Linked DNA regions of Labrenzia sp. VG12. The protein of the gene in region 1 interacts with the protein of each later gene in a pairwise test. Links are inferred from orthologs where the notes say so. Each region holds a gene or a part of one and is shown in the gene's direction. Other genes may lie near its edges.

Region 1 (11,969 bases):
AGGTCCTCAAGGCTCAACTGTGCCAGCAGGGAGGCGGTTACGTCTACGTGGTTTCGGTCAAGAATGGTAGCAAGGTGACAACTGTCACAGTCAATGCCAGCAGATAACCTGTAAGGACGTCAGGTACCCGCTCATCCGTCGGAAGATCTCCGGTTTCAGCCCAGTTCATTGAAAAGTTTGACCTTATGCGCATCCTTGTTGTTGAAGACGATACCGACCTGAACCGCCAGCTTGTCACCGCGCTCGAAGAGGCGGGCTACGTGGTCGACAGTGCGACGGACGGCGAAGACGGCCATTTCCTGGGGGATACCGAACCCTATGACGCGGTCGTCCTCGATCTCGGCCTGCCGACGCTGGACGGTCTGTCGGTTCTGGAGAACTGGCGCCGGGACGGACGCACGATGCCGGTTCTCATTCTGACGGCGCGTGACCGCTGGTCGGACAAGGTCGCCGGCATCGATGCCGGTGCTGACGATTATGTCGCCAAGCCGTTTCACATGGAAGAGATCCTGGCGCGGGTGCGCGCCCTTGTCCGGCGTGCTGCTGGCCATGCGTCCAACGAACTCACTTGCGGGCCGGTTCGCCTTGACTTGCGGGCCGGCAAGGTCACCGTTGACGGCAGTTCCGTGAAGCTGACCTCGCATGAGTATCGGCTGCTGTCCTACCTCTTGCACCACCAGGGCAAGGTGATCTCCAGAACCGAGCTGACCGAGCATCTGTACGACCAGGATTTCGACCGTGATTCCAACACGGTGGAGGTGTTTGTCGGGCGGCTGCGCAAGAAGATCGGCTCCGACATGATCGAAACCATTCGCGGCCTCGGCTATCGCCTCGGAGCGGCGAGTGACGACTGACCCTACAGGAGAAGACGCGAACCGGACGGCAGCCCGGCCGCAGCGGTCACTTGCCACCCGTCTGGTCGTCGTGGCCGCGGTCTGGTCCATCATCGCCCTGGCCCTGGCCGGTGTGTTCCTGGTGAGCCTTTATCAGCGCTCGAGCGAGCGGGCGTTCGATGCCCAGCTCGACGTGCATATCAAGGCCCTCATTGCGGAGATGCTCGAAACCGACACGACGTTTGTAAAGGGTGTCGCCAAGACGACCGTCACGGAACCTACCTATCGTGGTGATCCGCGCTTCTCCTTGCCACTGTCAGGCTGGTACTGGACGGTTCGGGAAGGCGACAGCCAGGCCATTCTTTATGCCTCCGATTCACTTGTCGGCGATCCGTTGAACACACCGGCCATGGGCGAAGCGGAGGAAAGCGCAGGCTTTATTGCCGGGCCGACCGGAGATGAAATCCGTGTCCTGCAACAAAAGATTTCGATCGAGGAAACGCCCTATGTCATTGCGGTTGGTGCAGCGACGGCCGGGTTCTGGGCAGACATTTCCGAATTCGCCCGCCTCGTTACCCTGACCTTGTGCCTTGTCGGTCTCGGCCTGATCCTGGCAATCTTCTTTCAGGTCAAGGTCGGGCTGCGGCCACTGTTTCGCCTGAAGGCGTCGCTTGCGGCCGTGCGCCAGGGCGACGCTGACAAGATTGACGAGGCGCTGCCGCGGGAAATCGCACCCTTGGCTGTGGAGTTGAACGCCCTGATTGTCTCCAACAGGGAAATTGTCGAACGTGCCAGGACCCATGTCGGCAATCTGGCCCACGGTCTGAAGACGCCGCTCTCCGTGATTTCGAACGAGGCACGCGCCTCCGGAGGCCCCCTGGCGGAAAAGGTCTCCGAACAGGCAACGATCATGTCGACCCAGATCCAGCATCACCTGGAACGCGCACGCATGGCTGCACAGCGCCGGGTCATCGGGGTGTCCTGCGACACCGAGCCGGTTCTCGCCCGGCTGATTCGCGCCATGGGCAAGATCTATCGCGACAAGGGCATCGAGCCGGAGTTTCACCAGGCAACCTCCATCCGGTTTCGAGGCGAAGCCCAGGATCTTGAAGAGATGAGCGGCAATCTCATCGACAATGCCTGCAAATGGGCTGCCTCCCGGGTCCGTGTTCGGGTCGCTGCACTGGACGATCCCGCCACCAACCGGGACATGTTCGAGATCATTGTTGAAGACGACGGACCGGGACTGACCCCCGACCAGCGTGCCGAAGCCGTGAAACGCGGCCGCCGCCTTGATGAAACCGTCCCTGGTACCGGGCTGGGCCTGTCGATCGTGGCCGATCTGGCGGCGCTCTATGGCGGCAGTTTCACGCTTGACGGATCGGACCTGGGTGGATTGAAGGCCCGCCTGGTGCTTCCGGCCTTGCGCAGGGAATAGGGGATGGGAAATGGATCACGGGAGCGTCTGTTGACCGGACTGTGATAGAATGTGACGCAGATCACAGGAATAAAGGCTAGGTTGTGGCCAAGTTCGGCCACAAATTGAAAATATCACTGATTCACCCACCGGCATCGCCGGTCCAAACACCCATTGGGAGCTGTTCAGCATGCCATTGCGCGGTGCCACATGTGTTGCTCTTGCCACGATCCTTGCCGGTTGTTCGATGACATCCGGTTCGAGGGATGCGGGCGGCTGGGGATCCTTTTTTGGCGACCCCAATGCAAATGTGTCCGGAACCGAAGCGAACACAGCGATATCGGTGCTTGTGAACAACGAGTTCGGCGACGCGCTGGACCCTTCGGACCGCAAGGCTGCCGAAGCGGCACAGGACCGGGCGCTGCGTGCACGGGGTGTCGGTGTGTCCGTCGCCTGGCAGAACGAGCGCACCGGGCGCAGCGGGCAGGTCAGGCCGGGGCCGGTCTATTTTGTCAATGACACCAGCTGCCGAGAATTTACCCATGAAATGGTGCTGAACGGCCGGGTCCTCAAGGCGCGGGGCGCCGCTTGCGAAACAGAACGTGGCAACTGGCAAGTGATTGGCTGAGCAGACGCCTGATCATTCAAAGGTCATTCAAATCTCTGCATTTTTTCTCAACACTTGTTTAAGTGTTACAGCGTTAATATTGCCGGGTTATCGATCGCGATGTTGACGCTGTGAATGACCTATTCGGACCAGCTTGAAACAAAACTGAAGAACTACCTGAGCAGCCTGAGCCCAAAAGCGGTTGAGGCCCTGGTTCGTAACCTTGAGCGGGCAAAGGTTCAAAAGGACGCCGACCCGCATATTCAGCTGATCCTGTCGGCGGCCGTCACCCTGTTGCGCAAGCCGCAGCCGGTCACACCCGATTTGCCGGGTGGGGACCAGCGGCGCGGCCAGATCCAGCGCATGTTCTTTGCGCCGCTCGACGATTTCCTCATCAACGAAATGCTGCCTCACCGCCAGGAAGGGCGCATTTACCGCGGTATGCTCGACCGTGTCTGGAAATGGCTCGGCAGGGACGTCATGGCTGCCGATGTGCGCATCGTTCTCGAGCAGGCCGGCAACGCCTCTGTCAGCGGTGAGCGCATCGACGCGCTGGTTCAGGCCCTGCGGACGCGCGCAGTGGAAGCCATTGGCGAAAAGCTGCATCGGGCCGAAGTCTCGGAAAAGGAACATCGCCGGATTGCCGCCGAGCTGGGTGGAGCCCGCGGCATGGCGGAGCTGAAGGACATTCAGAAGATCTTCGCGGCGGAACGCTGGCTGGTGCCGTTTCTGCAGACCATTCCGGAGCGGATCAACGAACACAGGCTGAAACGGGACACGGATGTCCTGCGTCTGGTCGACAAGTGTTCGACACGCTTTCCAGACCATGTCCCTGTCGTCGCCGCTGCTCTTGTGGAACGTGCCGACGCGCCGTCGGCCCTGTGTGCCTTTGCCGGTCGTCTCAACGGCGACAGCGACCCGAAAGCCATCGCGAACTCGCAATTCGCGCCGTTCGTCGATGTGGTAATGAGTGAAGCGGAGCGGTTGCAGATCCTTGCGCTGGAACATCGCAATCACAATCCGGATCCGGTTGCCTTTTCCCAGGCCCTGTCGGAATACCACCTGCTTGTCAGGGGCGTGGAACGCGACATGGATCTGTCGGTCACCGGCAAGTGGCACAAGCAGCTTGCGGAGACCAAGCGCAGCATTTCTAATGTTGTCACGCGTGAGCTCAACAGTGCGCATGGCAGCGTTCGCCGGGCCCTGCAAGTGCCGAAGTTCGACAAGAACGGTACGCTTCAGAAAGATCAGGTCGCAATTGACGACGCGGTCAGAGCCCTGCGGGTGGTCACAATGGTGCGCAATGCTTCCGAGACCTTCGCGGTGAACGAGATCGGCAAGCGGACGCGTCAGGCCGTTGAACAGACACTCGAAATCCTGACACGTTCGCTGATCACGGATATCGGCAAGGCCCGCGGACCGCAGATGGAGGCCCAGATGGCCGCCGCGGACGTCGCGATTCTGTTGTCTGAAATCTATTTCGGCGATGAATATGCGGCCCAGCTTCGCAGAAGCCGGCAGTCGGCAGTGTCCAAGGCCAACAAGGGGGCCGCGGAAACAGTTTCCAATCCGGAACGCAAACTGGTGGCGAACGCCCTCGGGCGCCGTTAGGGCGGACAAACGCAGCCGCGACCGCCGGTCACATCATAGCCTTCTTGCTTTTGCCGTCATTGAGCGTTCTATAGTGCGCTCATGGTATTTTGGATTCTGATAGCATGTCTGACGGCTCTGGCCGCCCTCTCGGTTCTGGTGCCGCTGGCGCGGAGCGGCCGCCAGCACACTGCCGAGGCAGCAAAGGCGGACGAGGCGGTCTATCGCGACCAGCTGAACGCCATCGAAACGGAACTTGAGCGCGGCTTCATTGATGCCGAGACTGCGGAAGCTGCGCGAACCGAAACAGCCCGTCGGCTTTTGGCTGCAAACCAGCGCGCGGCAGACGAACCCCGGCAATCTCATCAAGGTGCACGCCTGAGAGCGGCACAGGGCGTGGCGCTCCTTGTTCTCCCGGTTGCCGCCTGTGGCCTGTATCTGTTTCTCGGTTCTCCCGGCGAGCCCGACCAGCCGCTGCAGGCGCGTTTGTCCGCTCCTGCGGAAGGCCAGTCAGTCGACGTGCTGGTGGCGCGCGTTGAAAGACATCTTGCGAACGATCCGGAAGACGGCCAGGGATGGGCTGTCATTGCGCCCGTTTACCTCAGGCGCGGACAACCGGAAGCGTCGGCAAATGCCTATGCCAACGCATTGCGTCTGCTGGGACCCCGGCAGGACTGGCTGACCGACATGGGCGAGGCGATCACGATTGCGAACCGCGGTCTGGTGACTGCGGACGCGCGCCGGGCGTTTGAACAGGCTGTGGAGCTCGAGCCAACCGCTGTGAAACCCCGCTTCTTCCTTGCCATTGCGCTTGGCCAGGAAGGCCGCAAGGAAGACGCTGTGGCGGCCTGGCAGGCCTTGCTCGAGGGCGCGGATGAAACGGAAATCTGGGTGCCGGCAGCGCGCCAGGAACTGGCTGCACTCACCTGGCAGGGACCGGAAGGGGAGAGCCGACCTGGCTCTTCGCGGGAAGACATCGCCGCGGCCGGCGACATGACAGCGGAAGACCGCCAGGCCATGATCATGAACATGGTCGATGGTCTTGCGTCGCGTCTCGACAGTGACGGCGGCTCAGTGGAGGAATGGAACCGCCTGATCAACGCCTATATGGTGTTGGGCAACAAGCCGGAAGCCGAAGCGGCCCTTGCGAAGGCTCTAGCAGCCTACAAAGAAAGCCCGGAGCAATTGTCGGTGATCAAGGACGCGGCTGGTCAGCTCGGGTTATCTGGCTCTTGAAGACGAGCCGGACGGGTGCAAGTACCGGGGCGTCAGGATTGAATTTCGGACGGTTTGAAAAATGACACGCAAGCAAAGACGTTTGACACTTATCGGGTCTGCCGGTGCGGTTCTGGCGGTTGCGCTGGGCCTGATCCTGTTTGCCCTCAATGATCAGATCGTGTTTTTCCAGAGCCCCACCGATATCACGCAACAGGCGATCCCTGATGGCCAGCGGATCCGGCTTGGCGGGCTGGTCGAGGAAGGGTCGGTCGTGCGTTCGGACAATGCGGAAGTTCGGTTTCGGGTCACGGACACCGCCAACGCAGTGGCCGTCACCTACAAGGGCATCCTTCCGGACCTGTTCCGCGAGGGGCAGGGCGTTGTAACCGAGGGCATCATCGGGCCTGATGGGGTGTTTGTCGCCGACAGCGTCCTTGCCAAGCACGACGAAAACTACATGCCCAAGGAAGTTGCCGAAGCGCTCAAGGATCAAGGGCACTGGCAGGGCGGCGAAGAGACCGCTAATTAAGGCTTTAGACTGCTTGCAGGGGAATTGAGGGACGCGCATGATTGTCGAGTTCGGTCACTACGCTCTGGTGCTGGCATTTGCCCTGGCGCTGGTCCAGTCCGTTCTGCCCCTTTGGGGCGCGTTGTCGAAGGACGACCGGCTGATGGCGATCGCGCCACCTGTCTCCGTGACAATGTTCTTCCTTGTGCTTCTGTCCTTCGTCGCGCTGACGGCCGCTTATCTCAATTCCGACTTTTCGGTCCAGAATGTGGTTGAGAACTCGCATTCGGCAAAGCCGCTCATCTACAAGTTTACCGGCGTTTGGGGAAACCACGAAGGCTCGATGCTGCTCTGGGTGCTCATCCTGGTCTTCTTCGCGGCACTGGTCGGCGCCTTCGGTCGCAACTTGCCTGCAGATCTCAGGGCGGTGACCTTGTCTGTGCAGGCCTGGGTCACGGCCGGCTTCCTCCTGTTCCTGCTGGCCACTTCGAACCCGTTCAACCGGATTGCCAATCCGCCGCTTGAGGGGGCGGACCTCAATCCGATCCTGCAGGACATCGGCCTCGCGATCCATCCGCCGTTGCTCTATGTCGGCTATGTCGGCTTTTCGATCACATTCTCCTTTGCGGTGGCGGCGCTTATTCTGGGGCGCATTGATGCCGCCTGGGCGCGGTGGGTCCGGCCGTGGACGTTGCTCGCCTGGTGTTTCCTGACCCTCGGCATCGCCATGGGCTCCTACTGGGCCTATTACGAACTCGGCTGGGGTGGCTGGTGGTTCTGGGATCCGGTTGAAAACGCCAGCTTCATGCCCTGGCTTTCCGGCACCGCACTTCTCCATTCGGCGATCGTCATGGAAAAACGCGAAGCACTCAAGGTCTGGACCGTGCTTCTGGCGATTTTCACCTTCTCGCTGTCGCTGCTCGGCACGTTCCTCGTGCGCTCCGGTGTCCTGACTTCCGTGCATGCCTTTGCCACCGATCCGGCGCGCGGTGTGTTCATCCTGGCGTTGCTCTGCCTCTTCATCGGCGGGTCCCTGTCGCTTTACGCCTGGCGGGCACCGCTTCTCAAGCAGGGGGGGCTGTTTGCGCCGATCAGCCGTGAAGGCGGCCTGGTCCTGAACAACCTGTTTCTGACGGCGGCCTGCGCAGCGGTTTTTGTCGGCACGCTCTATCCGCTTGTGCTCGATGCCATCACCGGAGAAAAAATCTCGGTCGGTGCGCCGTTCTTCAATCTGACTTTCGGTCCGCTGATGGTGCCGCTTCTGCTGGCCATCCCCTTCGGGCCGGTGCTGTCCTGGAAACGCGGTGATCTGGCAGCTGCCTGCCAACGGCTCTACGCGGCCTTAGGTCTTGCGCTCGTGATGACGCTGGTTGCCTTCTGGGCCTGGGGGCTCGACATGGTGCTCGCGCCGCTGGGTGTCGGTCTGGGTGTCTGGGTCATGGCGGGTGCCGTTTCGGAGATCATCACTCGCGTCAAGTTCTTCGAGATCGGTCCGAAGCGCGGGGTCGCCCGGCTGGTCGGTCTGCCAGGCTCCGCCTGGGGCACGGCTGTCGCCCATTTCGGTGTTGGAGTCACCGTGCTCGGCATTGTCACCGCTTCGGCCTTCCAGGAAGAGCAGGTGCTGACGATGCGCCCGGGCGAAACGGTTAAGGTGGCGGGCTACCAGTTCACCTTCGACGGTGCAGCGCCGAGGCGAGGGCCGAACTACACCGAAGAGGTCGGCCATTTCACCATCCGGCAGGGCGGAACGGTGGTCGCGGAACTCGATCCGTCCAAGCGCGTCTACACGGCGCGGCAGATGCCGACCACGGAAGCCGGCATTCACACGGTCGGGTTCTCTCAGCTCTACCTGTCTCTGGGCGAGAGCCGGGGAGACGGCGCTGTAGACGTGCGGGTCTACTACAAGCCCCTGATCACCCTCATCTGGATCGGCTGCGTGATCATGTCGCTTGGCGCGGTTTTCTCCATGGCCGACCGGCGTTTGAGGATCGGGGCGCCGAAACCGGCGCGCAAGCGGCAGGCATCGCCGGCAGCCGCGGAGTAGACCATGTTCCGTTCTTTCCTTTCCTGTCTGATCCTTGCGTTTGGCCTGGTTGCGTCACCCGCACTGGCGGTGGCCCCGGACGAAATTCTGGATGATCCGGCACTTGAAGCACGTGCCAGGGCATTGTCGGCCGAGTTGCGCTGCATGGTCTGCCAGAACCAGTCGATCGACGACAGCGATGCGCCTCTGGCCAAGGATCTGCGGGTCCTTGTGCGTGAACGGCTCGTGGCTGGTGACAGCGATGGCCAGGTGATCGACTACCTCGTGTCGCGGTACGGCGAATTCGTGCTGCTCAAACCGAGATTTGCCTGGCATACGCTGGTGCTTTGGGCCGCAGGGCCACTGGCACTGATTGCGGGATTGATAGCCATTTTCATGGCGCTGCGCGGACGCTCGGCCCGCCTGGCAGGGGCGCAGTCGGAACCGGTGGCAAAACTTTCCGAGGAAGAAGAACACCGCTTGCAGGCCCTTCTGGACAAGGACGACTGACGCCAGCACCTTGCTCTGGCTTCGTCCACGAGCTGTGGTCACAGTGTTCACACCAAGGCGTGACTTGCATGACTTGCCCTCATGCTTACCTCTGGCCAAGCAGAAGCTGGAGGGATTGAAGATGGCAAATCGCCCGCAGAAACTGGAATTCGATGGCGCTCACGGCGCCAGGCTCGCAGCCCGGCTGGATCTTCCGGCCGGCAAGGTCCGGGCCTTCGCACTCTTTGCGCACTGTTTCACCTGTTCCAAGGACATCCCGGCGGCAAGGCACATCGCCGGTGCGCTGGCCGCAGAAGGCATAGCGGTCTTGAGGTTCGATTTCACCGGCCTCGGCGGCAGTGGTGGTGATTTTTCGTCCACCGGCTTTTCCTCCAATGTGGAAGACCTGAAGCGGGCCGCGGACTTCCTGCGGCAGAACTTCCAGGCGCCACAGCTGCTGATCGGACATTCCCTCGGCGGTGCCGCAGTCCTGTCTGTAGCAAGCGAGATCCCGGAAGCGCGCGCCGTTGTCACGATTGGCGCACCGTCCGACGCCGATCATGTGATCCATAACTTCAAGGGAGCCGAGGACGCGATCCGTCGCGACGGGGCTGGCGAAGTCGACCTGGCCGGTCGCTCCTTCACCATTCGCAAGGAATTCCTGGACGATCTGGAACAGCAGTCGGTTCGTGACAAGGTTGCCCGTCTTGGCAAGGCTCTTCTGGTCATGCATGCGCCGCTGGATGATACGGTCGGGATCGACAACGCGACCAATATCTTCGTCGCGGCCAAACATCCGAAAAGTTTCGTGTCCCTGGACAAGGCCGATCACCTTCTGTCGCGAGGTGTGGATGCCGCCTATGCAGCCCGCGTGATCGCCGGCTGGGCAAGCGGATACCTGGATGAAGAAGCGTCAGGAGGAGACAAAGCGGAAAAGGCAGGCGTCGATGTTGTCGAGACGGGGCAGGGGAAATTCCAGGCGATGGTCGCCTGCGGTGGGCACCGGTTGCTTGCGGATGAACCAGTGGATTATGGCGGCCTCGATAGTGGCTTGTCGCCCTACGGTTTCCTGTCGGCAGCGCTTGGGGCCTGTACGGTCATGACCTTGCGCATGTATGCGGACCGGAAAGGGCTTCAGGTCGACCGGATCGGCACGCAGGTCCTGCATGGCAAGGTTCATGCCGCCGATTGCACGGACGAATTGAAGGAAAAGGGTGGACGGATAGACCGGTTCGAGCGGCTGATCACGCTGGAGGGGGATCTTGACGAGGCCACAAGAACCCGGATGCTGGAAATCGCTGACAAATGTCCGGTGCACAGGACGCTTGAGACCGGTGCCGCCGTTGTGACGCGGGAAGTAGGCCCGGCCACCTGAAGACTGAAAGCAGGCGGTCTCAGGCCGCCTGGGTTTCCAGGGTCTGCAGACGGATCTTCATGAAGGAGAGCAGGCGACGTGCGTCCCGGTCCGACAGGGACTGGTAATCGTTGGCCCAGTTCTCGGCGGTTGATTGCGGCTGCTTGTTGTGCATGGCGCGCGCCTTGCAAAGGGCATGATAGTCGCTGTTTTCAACGCCCATGGCACGGCACAGGACGGCAACACCGGTGGAATCGTATCGGACCATGACATTGGTCACGTATTTCTGTTCAAGGCCGGCCATCTCTGATAGGAGGAAACAGATGTCAAACAGGTTGTTGGAAAGGGCCAGCTGGGTAATCGCCTTGCCGAGCGTACGCTGACCGGCCCGGATTTCCTTCAACGTCGCCTTGGCGTTGATCCGGGTGGCCTTGCGCTCCAGCTTGGAACTGGCAACAACCTTGCTGGCCTTGTGGAACAGGTCGTTGATCAGGTCCTCATTGTCCTTGCGCATCTGGCGGATCTTGGCCTGCTGCTGGGACGGCATCTGCTCGATCAGCCTGTCATAGTCGGATTCGGTGACGTCGGCCCGTTCCATCATGGCGTCGCGGATCTTCTCGTCGCGCTCGGCCAGTTTGATCAGCAATCGTGACCCCCAATCCGAGATCTGGGCGCCGTCATTGGCTGCGACCGATTGCTTGACCGGGCTTTCTCCGCGCTCCAGCAACACGTCGGTGACATTGGATTCCAGATGCTTGCGTTTGGAAATGGCGAGCAGGTGTCCCTGGCCCATTGTCTTGGCAAGTCGCAGGATGTCCTCGGTCTTGAGAGCATTGGACGATGTCAGCATCGGCCGGGCGATATCGATCTCTTCCCGGGCCAGTTCATAAGCGACCTTGTTGGACGTGCTGTCGATCGGAGCGAGCTGCTCCGAGATCGTTTTTTTCTGCTCCGGCTCCATTGTCGGGAGCATGCCTTCCAGCACCGTGTTGAAGAGCGTGATCTCTTCCGTCTGGTAACTGTCGGCGCCGGTGACAAAAAGTTCTGTCACATGCTCCACCAGTTGATGACGTTTTTCCGGGGTGCTGTCCTGTGCAAGACTTAGAAGGTCATTGATCATTTGAGGCCGTCCGTTTTTGTATGCATAGACCTACCTCAGAGACAGTTTACAAGTGTCTAAAGCGCGATTGAAAAATTGGATTAATCTTGTAGAGTATTGATATAAATTACAGGTGTGGAAAGTTGGCTGGATAATTACTGGTAGTGGTTGCGGTTTTACTCTACCGGAATGCGGTTCTGGCTGGCCGAAAGCGGTCGTTCTTGAGTGTCGATGGCACCGGTTCTGGCAGGGAGTGTGGACAAGGCCCGGAAGGTCCGAAACTCAGGCCGCCTCTTCCTGTTTGGCCGCCTTGAGTTTCATCTTCATCAGCGCAAGGAGACGGCGGGCGTCGGTGTCGTCCAGCATGTGATAGTTTGTCAGCCACTTGCTGCCGGTGCTTTCGGGAAACTTCAGATGCTTGCAGCGTTCCTTGCAGATCGCCTGGAACTCCATCGCACCGATGCCCGATGCCCGGCATACCGTCGCGATGCCGGTTGAATCGTACCGAACCATCAGATTGTGAACGTATTTCATCTCCAGGCCGGAGAAGAAGGACAGCAACGCAACAACATCGAGGAGATTGTGTTCCAGTGCCAGCTGGTAGACGGCCTTGTTCAGGGTTGCCTTGCCCATGCGGATGCCCATGACCCAGGCCTTGGGGCTGATCTTGGAGGGACGTTTTTCCAGCTCTGTTCCAGCTGCAATCTCGCCGTCATCCTTGAACAGGTCTTCGATCAGTTCTTCATTCGATTTGCGCAGGTGCCGGATACGGTCGCCCAGCTGCTTGGGCATGTCCTTGACCAGGGATTCGAACACCGGCATCGTGATCTC
Region 2 (12,121 bases), 3.7 Mb from region 1 along the record:
GGTCGCAGCGCTCATGCTGCTTGTTGCCGCATTGCTGGAGGGCTTTGCCCGACAGCTGATCAACGACACCGGCACCCGGCTCGTGGTTGGCTGGGGCATTGGCGCACTCTGGCTGGCCTGGTTCACGCTTACCGGACGGGAGCGGACCTGATGCTGCGCCGCTGGAAAGAACGACGACGGGCCCGGCCGTCTCCCGACACGCTGATGCCTCCGGAAGGGGTGGCGCTGAACCTGCCCATCGCCGGCCTCGGTGTGCGCTTTGCGGCCCAGCTCACGGATATCATCATCACCACCATCGCAGCTGTCTGCCTTGTGGTGCTTCTGCTGGTCGTCAATCTCACCAGCCCGCAGACCCTGATGGCGGTTGGCGCCCTGCTGTTTTTCCTGATCCGGGTGCCCTACTACATCTGCGCGGAACTGGCCTGGAACGGCCAGACGCTTGGCAAGCGCCTGATGAAGATCAAGGTCGTCTCCCATGATGGCGGTCCGCTGACAGCCCATGCACTGGTGCTGCGCAATCTGATGAAAGAAGCCGAAATCTTTCTGCCCGGAACCTTGCTGCTGACCCTGAACGCGGCCACGCCACTGGAATCGCTAGCGTCTTTCGCCTGGGTAATGATGGCGCTGATGATCCCGCTCTTCAACCGGTACCGGCGCCGCCTTGGCGACATGATGGCTGGCACCCATGTGATCCATCTTCCGGTGCCCGTGCTGCTCAAGGATCTGGCAAGCGAGGCACCGCTGCCGATTGAAGGGCGCAAGAAGATCACCTTCCTGGCGCACCAGCTCGACCACTACGGCGCCTATGAACTGCAGACGCTCGAAACCCTGCTGCGCGGCCAGAACACGCCGGCCGGGTCGGCATCTGCGAAGCAGAGGCAGGCGACCATCGAGGCAATTGTCGAAAAGATCCGCAAGAAGATCGGCTACGCGGATCCTGTTCAGCCTGCAGATCGGCTTCGTTTCCTGCAGGCCTTCTACAACGCCCAGCGCGAACACCTGGAACAGCGCCAGCTTTTCGGCGACCGGCGCGAGAACAAGCACTATGCCAACGAGGACAAAGACGTGAACGTCTGAGCCAGAGGCGCTGAAAGTGTTATATTCCTTTCGCCCCTGCCTCCCTTTCTAAATGCACACATTTCAACTCATTTCGGAAACCACCCTTGAACGACGAAAACTCCACTGCCGAGATCAAGACCTCTCCCCCCGTAACGGACAACCGGCCACGACAGTCGCTCGGTGTCGGAGGCTTGATCACGGACACATTCGCGATCTTCTTTCGCCACTTCGTCATGATTTGTCTGATCGGTCTGGTGCCGATGATCCTGGGCCAGGTGCTGCCCGCGCTGGCACTTGGTCTTGCCAAGCAAAACCCGGAACCCCTTGGTCCAGGCACGATCTTCACGTCACTGTTCATGGGGTTTCTTCTGTAATGCGTCTATGCCCTGACCACGGCAATTCTGGTCCAGCTCACCTACAACGAACAGCTTGGCCATAGGATCAGGGTGAGGCAATACATCCGTCCCGCGTTTCGGGCCCTTTTTCCGATTCTGGTCCTGAGCGTTTCAGTCTTCCTGATCCTGTTCGCCTCGCAGTTTCTTTTGATGTTGCTGTCCGCAGCCACCCCCTATCTGCTGGTTGTCGGCCTGCCGTTTCATCTGGGCTTCATTTTCTGGATCTGCGCCACCCTGTCGGTTTGTGCGCCTGTCATCCTTTTCGAGAGGGCCGGCTTGCGGGCCTTCTTCCGGAGCATGGAACTGACGCGGAACTACCGCTGGCCGATCGTCGGCACGATAGTGTTGACCAGCATCTTCATCCTGATCCTCTATCTGGTCGTCGGAGCCCTCATCGCACTCCTGACCATGATGACCAGCCCACTGATCGGAGCGCTTCTGTTCGCGCTCCTGTCGACGTCGGGGACCAGCCTCCTGGCGATCATGGTGACACTCATCTATGCCCGCCTGAGAGAAATCAAGGAAGGTATCGGCCTGGATCAGGTCGCTGCCGTTTTTGACTGAATGTCGAAATGACGGGCGCGAAAACAAGCCCCATGGCAGGCCCGGGAAAGACGTAAAGCAGCGATTGGCAACCAAACGGAGTGATGCGAATGTCGGACAGCGCACTAGACCAACCAAGGCAGCCACTGGGCATCGGACCGCTGATCGCGGAAAGCTTCTCGATCCTGTTCCGCTACTTTGTCCCGATTGTCCTGATCGCCTTCGTTCCAAACCTGCTTGGCGTCCTGCTGTCCGGATATCTGGTCGGATTTGAAGTCGTAATAGGGCTTGAGGAAGTGGCAGCCGACGGCTCCGGCTCGCCCGGTCTGGAACTGCTGACATCGCTCGTGGACATGGTGGTCTATTCCATCACCACCGCCTTTCTCGTTCAGCTGGCCTATGACGCAAAACTTGGGCGGCCGATAAGAATTGCCCGCTATATCGGACCGGCACTGGGAGCCATCGTCCCCATCGTCATCCTCGGGTTTGCGGTCAGCGTCATGGTGGGGCTGGCTGCCATTGCCCTTCTGATCCCCGGATTGTGGGTCTATGCCGTGTTCTCTGTCATGGAACCGGCAGTCGTGATCGAACGACTGGGCTATGGCGGCCTTGGCCGCAGCGCGGAACTCACCAAAGAATACCGCTGGCCGATACTGGGCGCGCTTGTTCCCATCTTCATCTGCATGGCCCTGATCTTCGTCCTGGCCTTTTTCATCGTCGAGACGCTGGGATATCAGGGCAACCTGATTGTGTCGGTTATCCTGTTCTCGACCATCGCCGCAGTTGGAACCAGTCTCCTCAGCGTCTTTGTTTCGCTGCTGTATGCCCGCCTGCGTGAAATCAAGGAAGGCGTTGGCGTTGACGAGATCGCGTCAGTTTTTGACTGACCTCTCGCCCCCCCAAGCGCTCATCAGGAACAAGAGGCCTGACCCGTCATGCCGGATAACTCATCCATCAGGCAGTATTATCTCAACCGGCTCGATGACACTCAGGACGGTCAGAAGCCCGGCCCCAAGGTCCCTCTTGGCATCGGCAGGCTGATTGCCGACTGTTTTGCCATGCTGTTCCGGAAGTTGCCGATCGTGCTTGTCCTCAGCTTCTGGCCAAGCCTGCTGGGCGTGCTTCTGTCCGGCTCCCTGGTTGGCATCAGATACACGATCGGGTTTGAAGACGTGGCCTCTGGCACTGCAAGCGGGCCAATACTTCTCTCGGCCCTTGTCGATATCCTGGTTTATGCGGTGGTCACCGCATTGCTGGTTCGGCCTGTTCATGATGTGAAGTTCAACAGGCCGGTCCGCATCAGCCGGGACCTCGTGCCGGCGTTGAAAAGTGTTTTCCCGATCAGCCTCTTGATCCTCGCCCAGACGTTGATGGTGATGCTTGGCGGCCTGTTGGCGCTGTTCATCCCCGGTTCCGTCTTGTTTGGCATCATTGGCTTTGTGTTCATCGGGCTTTTCCTGATTGCCGTCATCTGGGCCTACGCCGCCTGGAGCGTCATGCCTGCCGCCGTTGTTGTGGAAGGGGCGGGCTTTCAGGGCCTCAGCCGCAGCGTCGCTCTCACCAAAGGCTATCGCTGGCCAATCGTCGCTGTGATTGCACCGGTCTGGATCTGCTCCGCCCTGGTCGTTCTGGCCACAGCCGCCTTGACCGGTCTCGTTGAGAGCATTGCGGGCCTGTCGGCAGCTGTCGTCCTGTTCGCGGTCGCGGATGCCATCGGCACGAGCCTTGTCGGCATCATCGTGTCGATCCTCTACATCCGCCTGCGCGAAATCAAAGAGGGTATCGGCGTTGATCGCGTCGCCGAAGTGTTCGACTGAACAATGCGCGACGTTACATATTTATAACCGACTGAAAGTCACTTCAGCACATTGCAGGAACCTGCAAGAAACAACAATGCACTGCTTGAGCCACACACCTATTAGACTTATGGTGTAGCCGCAAAAAACAAGAAAGCGCCGTTCCGGCGACCTCTAAACTGAACTTCAAAAACCTCTTTTCAAATTTTCTATACCAAACGGAGTAATCGAATGACGGATGCGACCACGGCCCAGCCAAAGGCCCCGCTCGGAGTTGGTTCGATCATCGGCGAAAGCTTTTCGATCCTCTTCGGACACATCCTGCAGATCGTTCTGATCGCCTTTGTCCCGACCTTGATCGGATTTCTAATCTCCGGACTGCTGACCGGATTCGACGTGGCGCTGGGTGTCCAGGAGCCCGATTTCAGCAATCCCGGCGCGGGTATCGGGACGGCTGTGACATTTGTCATCAACATGGTGGTTTACGCCATCACCACGGCCCTGCTTGTCCAGCTTGCCTATGACGCAAAACTGTCCCGTCCGATCCAGATCGGGCGTTACATCGGTCCCGCACTCAGCGCGGCCTTCCCGCTCGCCATATTGACACTTGTCGTCACGGTCCTGCTTGTGATCGGCTTCATGCTGCTGATCGTGCCGGGCCTTTGGGTCTATGCGGTATTCTCCGTGCTTGCACCGGCCATCGTCATTGAGCGTGTCGGTTTCGGCGGCATGGGCCGCAGTGCAAGGCTGACCAAGGAATATCGCTGGCCGATCGTGGGTGCGATCATTCTCGCGTTCCTGATCGTCATGATCCTTCAGATCATCGCCATGTTCGTGGTCGGACTGATCGCCCTGGCCGGTACTGTCGGAATGATCTTCGCGGTGCTGCTGATGGTTGTCATCTCGACCCTGGGCGCCGGTTTCCTAAGTATCCTGGTTTCCCTGCTCTACGCCCGCCTGCGTGAAATCAAGGAAGGCGTCAGCGTCGACCAGATCGCCTCCGTCTTCGACTGATCCGGACCGGCGAAGCCGAACTGGGGCTGACCCCGCTCTGAAAACACGATCCCCGCCTTGAGTCTTGACCAAGATTAAGGCGGGGATTTTTTCTTGCGTCATCAAGGGACCTGACCCTAACAAGAACAGTCCCTTGTCTCCCGGAGCAGTCCGCTGAAACTCATCGCCGAAAACCTGACCATCGACCGTGGCGGCCGCCGCGTGTTCCAGGATCTCTCATTCACGCTGGAAAGCGGCACGGCGCTGGTGGTCACCGGCGCCAACGGCATCGGCAAATCGTCTCTGCTGCGCACCCTTGCCGGCCTGGTGCCCCTCGCCGGTGGTACCTTGCGGATCGAAGGCGGTGAGGATGATCGGCCGGCGGAAGAGCACGCGCATTATTTCGGCCATCAGAATGCGGTCAAGGCCGCCCTCAGCGTCCTGGAGAACCTCGATTTCTGGAAGAGTTTCACCAGCCCGGTTCAGGCGGTCGGGTTTCAAGGCACCTCGATTCCGCCGGAACAGGCCCTGAAACTGCTGACCATCGGTCACACTGCCCGCCTGCCTGCGGGCTATCTCTCGGCCGGCCAGACGAGGCGATTGGCCCTTGCGCGGCTGCTGGTCACGGCACGGCCGGTCTGGCTGATGGACGAACCGACCTCCGCGCTCGACAAGGCGTCCGAAGCGGGCCTTTTGAAACTCATGAACCAGCATCTGGACGATGGCGGCATGATTGTAACGGCAACCCACACGGAACTGGCGCTTTCCCGAACCCGGGAACTGCATCTCCAGGCGGCTGAACCCGCACTCGATTCTGCCGGGGAGATCCTGGCATGACGTCCTGGAGCTTCGCCCTGTTTCAGCGCGACCTGCGCCTTTCCGTTCGCATCGGCGGCAGCGCACTGGTCGGCGTCCTGTTTTTCCTGGCCGTTGTGACCGTTATCCCGTTTGGCGTCGGCCCGGATCTCAATCTTCTGGCGCGCATCGGCCCCGCCATCCTGTGGATCGGCGCATTGCTGGCGACGCTGCTGGGGCTGGATCGCCTGTTCCAGGCGGACAGGGAAGACGGCACGCTCGACCTGATGCTGATGGCCGGACGGCCGCTGGAACTGCTGGTTCTGGTCAAGTGCCTCGCCCACTGGGTGGCGACCGGCCTGCCTTTGGTCATCGCGGCCCCGCTTCTGGGCATTTTCCTCAATCTCGACCCGGTGGCCATGGGCGCCGTCACGCTGACGCTGCTGGTCGGAACGCCTGCCCTCACCCTGATCGGGGCAATCGGCGCCTCCCTGACCGTGTCCCTGCGGCGCGGTGGCCTGCTTCTGGCGGTGCTGGTCGTGCCGCTGGCCATTCCGGTCCTGATTTTCGGCGTCAGCGCGACTGACGCCGCGCTGCATGACCCGGTTCCCTTCCTGACACCGTTCCTGATCCTGTGCGCCCTCAGCCTCGTCGCCGCCGTGATTGGCCCGTTGGCGTCTGCGACAGCGCTGCGTTTTTCCGCCGATTGAGAGACCTGCTGAAAGCCGCCCGTTCCCTTTCCAGCTACTGCCTGTCGCCGGTCGCAATGCGGATCGCCAGCAAGGCAAACACGCCTGCCAGAAGGTAGTTCGGCAGCTTGCGCAGCCGTGAGACCCGCCCGAGATGGACGCGAAAATGTCCCCCGAGAAGGACAACCGCTCCATTGACCAGAAGCCCGATCCCGTTCAACACGGAGGCCAGCACCAGCATCTGGAACGTGATGCCCCCCGAGGCCGGCGTCACAAACTGTGGAAACAGCGCAATCACGAACAAAGCCATCTTGGGATTGAGCAGGTTTGTGGCAAGGCCGTCGAAAACGATCCGTCGGCCCGAAAGCCGGGTCGGGCATGTCTCCCGGGTGCCTATGAGTGGCGCGGCACGCAGGGACTTGAGGGCCAGATAGAGCAAGTAGAAACATCCCGCCCATCGAACCGCCTCATATGCCGCCGGAACAGTTGCAAGGAGCTGTGACAGCCCGAGCGCAGCTGCAAGGGCATGACAATACGTTCCCAACACAATTCCAAGATAGGTCTGAAAACCCGCGGATCGCCCCTGGGTGATGCTTCTGGAAGCGATGAGCAGCATGTCCGGGCCCGGCGTGGCCGTAAGCACAAACGAGGCAAGGGCGAACAAGATAAGCGTGGAAAGGTCCGGCATGGTTAAATCCTTGAGATTGGAGCCGGAATCTCCGTTTATCAGTTTCCTCTGCCATTTCAAGCGCAAAGCGCTTCAAGGCCAATTGACCAAAAGCAATGCGCTGCTGTGTCACTCTGGTCCATTGAAGCGGACGCAGCTCTAGATTAGAACGGTTCCATGGCAATCTGGGATTATGCAAATCCGACGCGCTTCTTGAGGCTGGTGCAGGTGGTTCTGCCCTGGCTGATCGGCTTGTGCGTCCTCTCGTTCGCGGCCGGTCTTTACCTCGGCTTTTTCGTGGCGCCGGAAGACTATCAGCAAGGCGACACCGTCCGGATCATGTATATCCACGTACCGTCGGCCTGGCTGGCCATGATGTGCTACTCGGTCATGGCGATCGCATCTCTCGGCACTCTGGTCTGGAAACATCCGCTCGCCGACGTCTCGGCAAAATGCGCTGCACCGATCGGCGCTGCCTTTACCTTCATGGCGCTGGTGACCGGCTCGCTCTGGGGCAAACCCATGTGGGGCACCTACTGGGTCTGGGATGCGCGCCTGACCTCCGTGCTGGTGCTGCTGATCATGTATCTGGGCCTGATGACGCTGTGGCGCACCATGGACGACCAGATCAAGGCAGGAAAGGCGGCAGCCGTCTTGACCCTTGTCGGTGCGCTGAACCTTCCGATCATCAAGTTTTCGGTCGACTGGTGGAACACGCTGCACCAGCCTGCCAGCGTCGTCCGCATGGACGGCCCGACCATTCACCCGGACATTCTCTGGCCGCTTCTGATCATGGCCATTGCCTTCACGTTGCTGTTTTTCGTGCTGCACCTGATGGCCATGCGCAATGAAATCCTGAGGCGGCGGGTGCGCCGGCTGCGCCAGCACGCGGCAAGCGCCGCTCAACCCGGCACGGCAACCGCTGCCGCCCAGCCTGCGGAGTAACCCCATGGATCTTGGACCGCACGCCGGTTTCATCATCGCGTCCTATGGACTGTGCGCCCTGACGGTACTTGGTCTGATCGCGTGGGTGCGCATCGACAAGGCCCTGCAGGAAAAGGCCTTGAAGGAACTTGCCGAGCAGGGCGTCAGCCGTCCGCGGGAAGAAGAAAAGGGTGATCTGGCAACATGACCTCCCCCGATGCTGATGCCGGGCCCTCCACGGACGCCGCAGAAACACCGCCGAAACGCGGTTTCCCCGTTCTGGTCCTGCTGCCGCTTATCGTGTTCGCAGCACTGGCCGCCCTTTTCCTGTTCCAGCTGACCCTGGGAGGAGACCCGCAGAAAATTCCGTCTGCGCTGATCAACAAGCCGGCCCCGGAGTTTGTTTTGCCTCCGGTGGATGGTCTTGTCGAGAACGGCAGGCAAATGCCCGGCTTTGCCAGCTCGGACCTTGTCGGGAAGATATCGGTCGTGAATGTTTTTGCCTCCTGGTGCGTGCCCTGCCGCCAGGAACACCCGTTGCTGGAGGAACTGGCCAAGGTCGACGGCATCGAACTGGTCGGCATCAACTACAAGGACAAGCCGGAAAACGCGCACCGGTTTCTCGGCAGCCTGGGCAATCCCTATGACCGTATCGGCGCGGACACGATCGGCCGGACAGCGATCGAATGGGGTGTTTACGGCGTTCCGGAAACCTTCATTGTCGATGAGAAAGGCATGATCCGCTACAAGTTCATCGGACCGCTCAGCCCGTCCACCTATCAGGAAACCTTCCTGCCGGAACTCAGGAAAGTGATGGCTGGCGGCTGAAGACCACCGCCGGCTCACTCAATTGCCTGCAATTCTCACAATTCCGCGAAATTGCCGATAAATCGAAAAAGTCACCGGCTCGTGACTCGCGATTGACTGCCCCATTGCATATTTTAAGGGCAATCAAACGAGGGATTGAGCCAAATGGTGGGAATATTGTCCCGGAAAGCGTCGCGCGCTTTCCGAACCGGACTTGTCGTCATCGCCGGAATAGTCGCTGCCGCTACCACGTCGGGTGCTGCGGGCGCGCAGCCTGAAAAGGTCGTCGAGCTGTTTACCAGCCAGGGCTGTTCGTCCTGTCCACCTGCCGACCAGCTTGCCGAGCGGCTGGTCGAGCAGGAAAAAGACGTTCTGACCGTGCTCATGCCCGTCGATTACTGGGACTATCTCGGATGGAAGGACACGCTTGCCAGCCCGGTTTTCTCGCAACGCCAGCGTGCCTATGCCAACCGCCGCGGTGACCGCTCCGTCTACACGCCGCAAATGGTCATCAACGGTGAGGAACATGTCGTCGGCAGCCGGGAAACCGATGTGCGTGCGGCGCTTGCCCGCACCGATCCGTTCACGGCCAAGGTCAGTCTGAAGATCTCCGACATGGTGGTTCAGGCAACAGTGGACGGCGACCTGCCCCAAGGTGCCAAGATGGCAACCGTCTATTTCCTGCGCATCAAGGAAGAGGCGCTGGTCGACATCGGCCGCGGCGAGAATGCCGGTCGCAAGATCCGCTATGTCAACGTGGTCCAGCAAATGCAGCCCATGGGCATGTGGTCCGGCGGCGCGGAAACCTTCCGCATGCCGAAATCGAAGCTGATGCTGAAAGGCGACGCCCGCTGTGCGATCCTGGTCCAGATCGAAGACCCGGACGGGCCGGGCATGATTGTCGGTGCGGCCGTGATGGATTGGCAGAGCGGCTTCTGATGCCCTACCGGCCAGATTGGTTCCCTCTGGCCGGAAAAGCCCAGACCGCGCAAGGTGTGACCGAAACACAATTCCTCCCGATATTTCTGAGGCCAAGGCCCCGTAACGGCTTGCGGTCCCCGCAAAAACTGCTACCCCTTGCGCGGCTCGGCCAAAAGGCGGCGAGCCGCCCATAAAAGGACAGGGCGGCCGGATTGCCTTGGGCCGATCGCGTTCGCCGCTTTTCGCCGGTTCGGCCGGAAAGCAGATCCTCGGGGGACTGGCATGGACCTGCGCCGCAAGCTGCAAATTGCCTTTTTCAGCATTATCGTCGGCCTTGTGGTACTGGCCCTGAAAACGGGTGCCTATCTGCTGACGGGATCCGTGGCGCTTTATTCGGACGCACTGGAAACCACGGTCAACATTGCCTCCTCGACCGCCGCGCTTGCGGCTGTCTGGTTTGCTGCCAAGCCTGCGGACAGCAATCACCCCTATGGACATGACAAGGTCGAGTATTTCGCCGCCGTTCTCGTTGGCGTGATGATCGTGCTCGCGGCTCTCTCGATCTTCCGGGAGGCTTGGATCGGCTTCACGCAAGGCGAAAGCCCGGTCTATTCGTCCGAAGGCATCGCCATGAACGTGGTCGCTGCCCTGATCAACGCCGGCTGGGCCCGCTATCTGATGATCAGCGGCCGGAAGGCCAGGTCGCCGGCTCTCGTCGCCGATGGCAAGCACCTCTTGACGGATGTCGTCAGCTCCGTTGGCGTCCTGCTTGGTGTGGTGCTGGTGATGCTGACCGGCTGGAAGGTGCTTGATCCGGCGCTGGCGGTGCTCGTCGGCCTGACCGTTCTCTGGTCCGGCTGGGGGCTGGTCAAGGAATCTGTCGGCGGCCTGATGGATGAAGCCGCCTCCGGCGAGGTCCTTGAAAAGATCCGCGTCCTGATATCCGAACACGGCGAGGGTGCACTCGAAGCCCATGATCTTCGCACCCGCATCGCCGGCCGGTCGACCTTCGTCGATTTTCACCTCGTGGTTCCGGGCACCATGCCGGTCGAAGAGGCCCACGACATCTGTGACCGGATCGAGGAAGCCATTGCCGAAGATGTGCCCGGCGCGCGCATCACCATTCATGTGGAACCCGAACACAAGGCCAAGCATTCCGGAATTGTCGTGCTCTAGGAAACCCATGCCGAACCGTCAAACAGCAAACCACCAGGCAGCTAACTGATGCCCTCCTGGCAGCGATGGCAGGCCCAGCTGGCGGATCACCTGATCCTGATCTGCGGCGCGCTGTTCATGGTGGTGCCCGTCTGGATGCTGGTGGCGGCAACCACCCATCTTCCCGGTGCGCGACCCTTTCCCCGGCTGGATCCGGGCACCGGCGCACTGGAGAACTATTCGGGGTTTCTCACCAGCAGTGCCGGGTTTTCCGGTGACGTGACCGTGCTGGCAATGCTCTGGAACTCGTTTCTCCTCGGCACCGGTTTTGCAGCACTGAAGGTGCTGCTTTCGCTGCTGGCCGCCTATGCGCTGATCTATTTTCGTGTGCGCTTTGCCAGCGCGATCTTCGCGGTTCTGCTGTTGACACTGATGCTGCCGCTGGAATCCCGTTTTCTGCCGACATATGAGGTCGTGGCACAGCTTGGGCTGGTCAACAGCCGGTCAGGTCTGATCATGCCGCTGGTGGCCTCGGGGCTCGGCACGCTGTTCTTTCGCCAGTTTCTCCTGACAGTGCCGGACACGCTGCTGGAATCGGCAAGACTGGACGGTGCCGGCCCGTTCAAATTCCTGAAGGACATCCTGCTGCCACTCTCCGGCCCGACTGCGGCGGCCCTGTTCCTCGTCCTGTTCGTCAATGGCTGGAACCAGTATCTGTGGCCGGTCATCGTGACGACGGAAGAAAGCACCTACACGCTCGTTCGCGGCATGCAGTTTTTCGGCAATTCCAGCCTGCGCGGCCTGATGCTCGCCGTCATCGCCATGCTGCCCCCCGCACTTCTTGTCATCTTGTTTCAAAGACAAGTCGTTAAAGGTCTGTTTGACGGCTCACACTAAACTGCGCCTACCCCGGAAACGGGCGGCCTCAACCCCTTGGAAAGACAGACAAGCATGGCATTTGAAGCGATCCTGTTTGATTGCGACGGCGTTCTGGTCGATTCGGAAAAGATCTATGTCGATGTGGAACGCGAACATCTGGCACGGATCGGACTCACCTACGAGCTGGACGAATACATGGACCGTTTCCAGGGCCTTGGCAGCGATGATTTCTGGGCAGCCCTCGATGCGGATTACCGGGTTCTCGGAAAAGGGCCTCTACCGGAGAGTTTCGGGCCGGATCTCGATGCAGCGACGCTGGAACGCATCGACCGGGAACTGTCGGAAATCAGCGGCATCAAGCAGCTGCTGGAAGCGCATGACGGTCCGCGCGCCGTTGCCTCTTCCTCCCGGTTGCACCGCCTGATCCACAAGCTCAAGCATACGGGCCTGTTTGGGTTTTTCGACCCGCATATCTATTCCGGTGAACAGGTCACGAAC

Evidence for each region.
Region 2: the proteins of ccmE (region 1) and CHH27_RS18295 interact in binary tests that used the Escherichia coli proteins (3 or more experiments, as listed by UniProt). The link is inferred for Labrenzia sp. VG12 from one-to-one orthologs.

The regions. Positions count from the first base shown.
Region 1 is NZ_CP022529.1:202,070-214,038, forward strand. Bases 4,679-7,469 are described here. They hold ccmE (cytochrome c maturation protein CcmE), read left to right. Parts: upstream 4,679-5,744; coding sequence 5,745-6,194; downstream 6,195-7,469. Other genes in these bases: ccmI (c-type cytochrome biogenesis protein CcmI), read left to right, coding at 4,679-5,683; CHH27_RS00930 (heme lyase CcmF/NrfE family subunit), read left to right, coding at 6,232-7,469. Also shown: CHH27_RS00895 (PepSY domain-containing protein), read left to right, coding at 1-107; CHH27_RS00900 (response regulator transcription factor), read left to right, coding at 186-854; CHH27_RS00905 (ATP-binding protein), read left to right, coding at 844-2,271; CHH27_RS00910 (RT0821/Lpp0805 family surface protein), read left to right, coding at 2,441-2,878; CHH27_RS00915 (hypothetical protein), read left to right, coding at 2,993-4,468; more of ccmI, read left to right, coding at 4,550-4,678; more of CHH27_RS00930, read left to right, coding at 7,470-8,217; CHH27_RS00935 (cytochrome c-type biogenesis protein), read left to right, coding at 8,221-8,706; CHH27_RS00940 (bifunctional alpha/beta hydrolase/OsmC family protein), read left to right, coding at 8,828-10,060; CHH27_RS00945 (DUF2336 domain-containing protein), read right to left, coding at 10,080-11,159; CHH27_RS00950 (DUF2336 domain-containing protein), read right to left, coding at 11,421-11,969. UniProt on the Escherichia coli protein: Heme chaperone required for the biogenesis of c-type cytochromes. Transiently binds heme delivered by CcmC and transfers the heme to apo-cytochromes in a process facilitated by CcmF and CcmH.
Region 2 is NZ_CP022529.1:3,945,435-3,957,555, forward strand. Bases 6,056-8,998 are described here. They hold CHH27_RS18295 (heme ABC transporter permease), read left to right. Parts: upstream 6,056-7,114; coding sequence 7,115-7,882; downstream 7,883-8,998. Other genes in these bases: ccmB (heme exporter protein CcmB), read left to right, coding at 6,056-6,291; CHH27_RS18290 (LysE family translocator), read right to left, coding at 6,326-6,958; ccmD (heme exporter protein CcmD), read left to right, coding at 7,887-8,069; CHH27_RS18305 (DsbE family thiol:disulfide interchange protein), read left to right, coding at 8,066-8,689; CHH27_RS18310 (thioredoxin family protein), read left to right, coding at 8,837-8,998. In the rest of the region: CHH27_RS18245 (stage II sporulation protein M), read left to right, coding at 1-151; CHH27_RS18250 (RDD family protein), read left to right, coding at 151-1,077; CHH27_RS18255 (hypothetical protein), read left to right, coding at 1,164-1,433; CHH27_RS18260 (hypothetical protein), read left to right, coding at 1,605-2,018; CHH27_RS18265 (hypothetical protein), read left to right, coding at 2,108-2,884; CHH27_RS18270 (hypothetical protein), read left to right, coding at 2,933-3,814; CHH27_RS18275 (hypothetical protein), read left to right, coding at 4,025-4,807; heme ABC exporter ATP-binding protein CcmA, read left to right, coding at 4,970-5,623; more of ccmB, read left to right, coding at 5,620-6,055; more of CHH27_RS18310, read left to right, coding at 8,999-9,607; CHH27_RS18315 (cation diffusion facilitator family transporter), read left to right, coding at 9,926-10,765; CHH27_RS18320 (carbohydrate ABC transporter permease), read left to right, coding at 10,814-11,641; CHH27_RS18325 (HAD family phosphatase), read left to right, coding at 11,696-12,121. UniProt on the Escherichia coli protein: Required for the export of heme to the periplasm for the biogenesis of c-type cytochromes.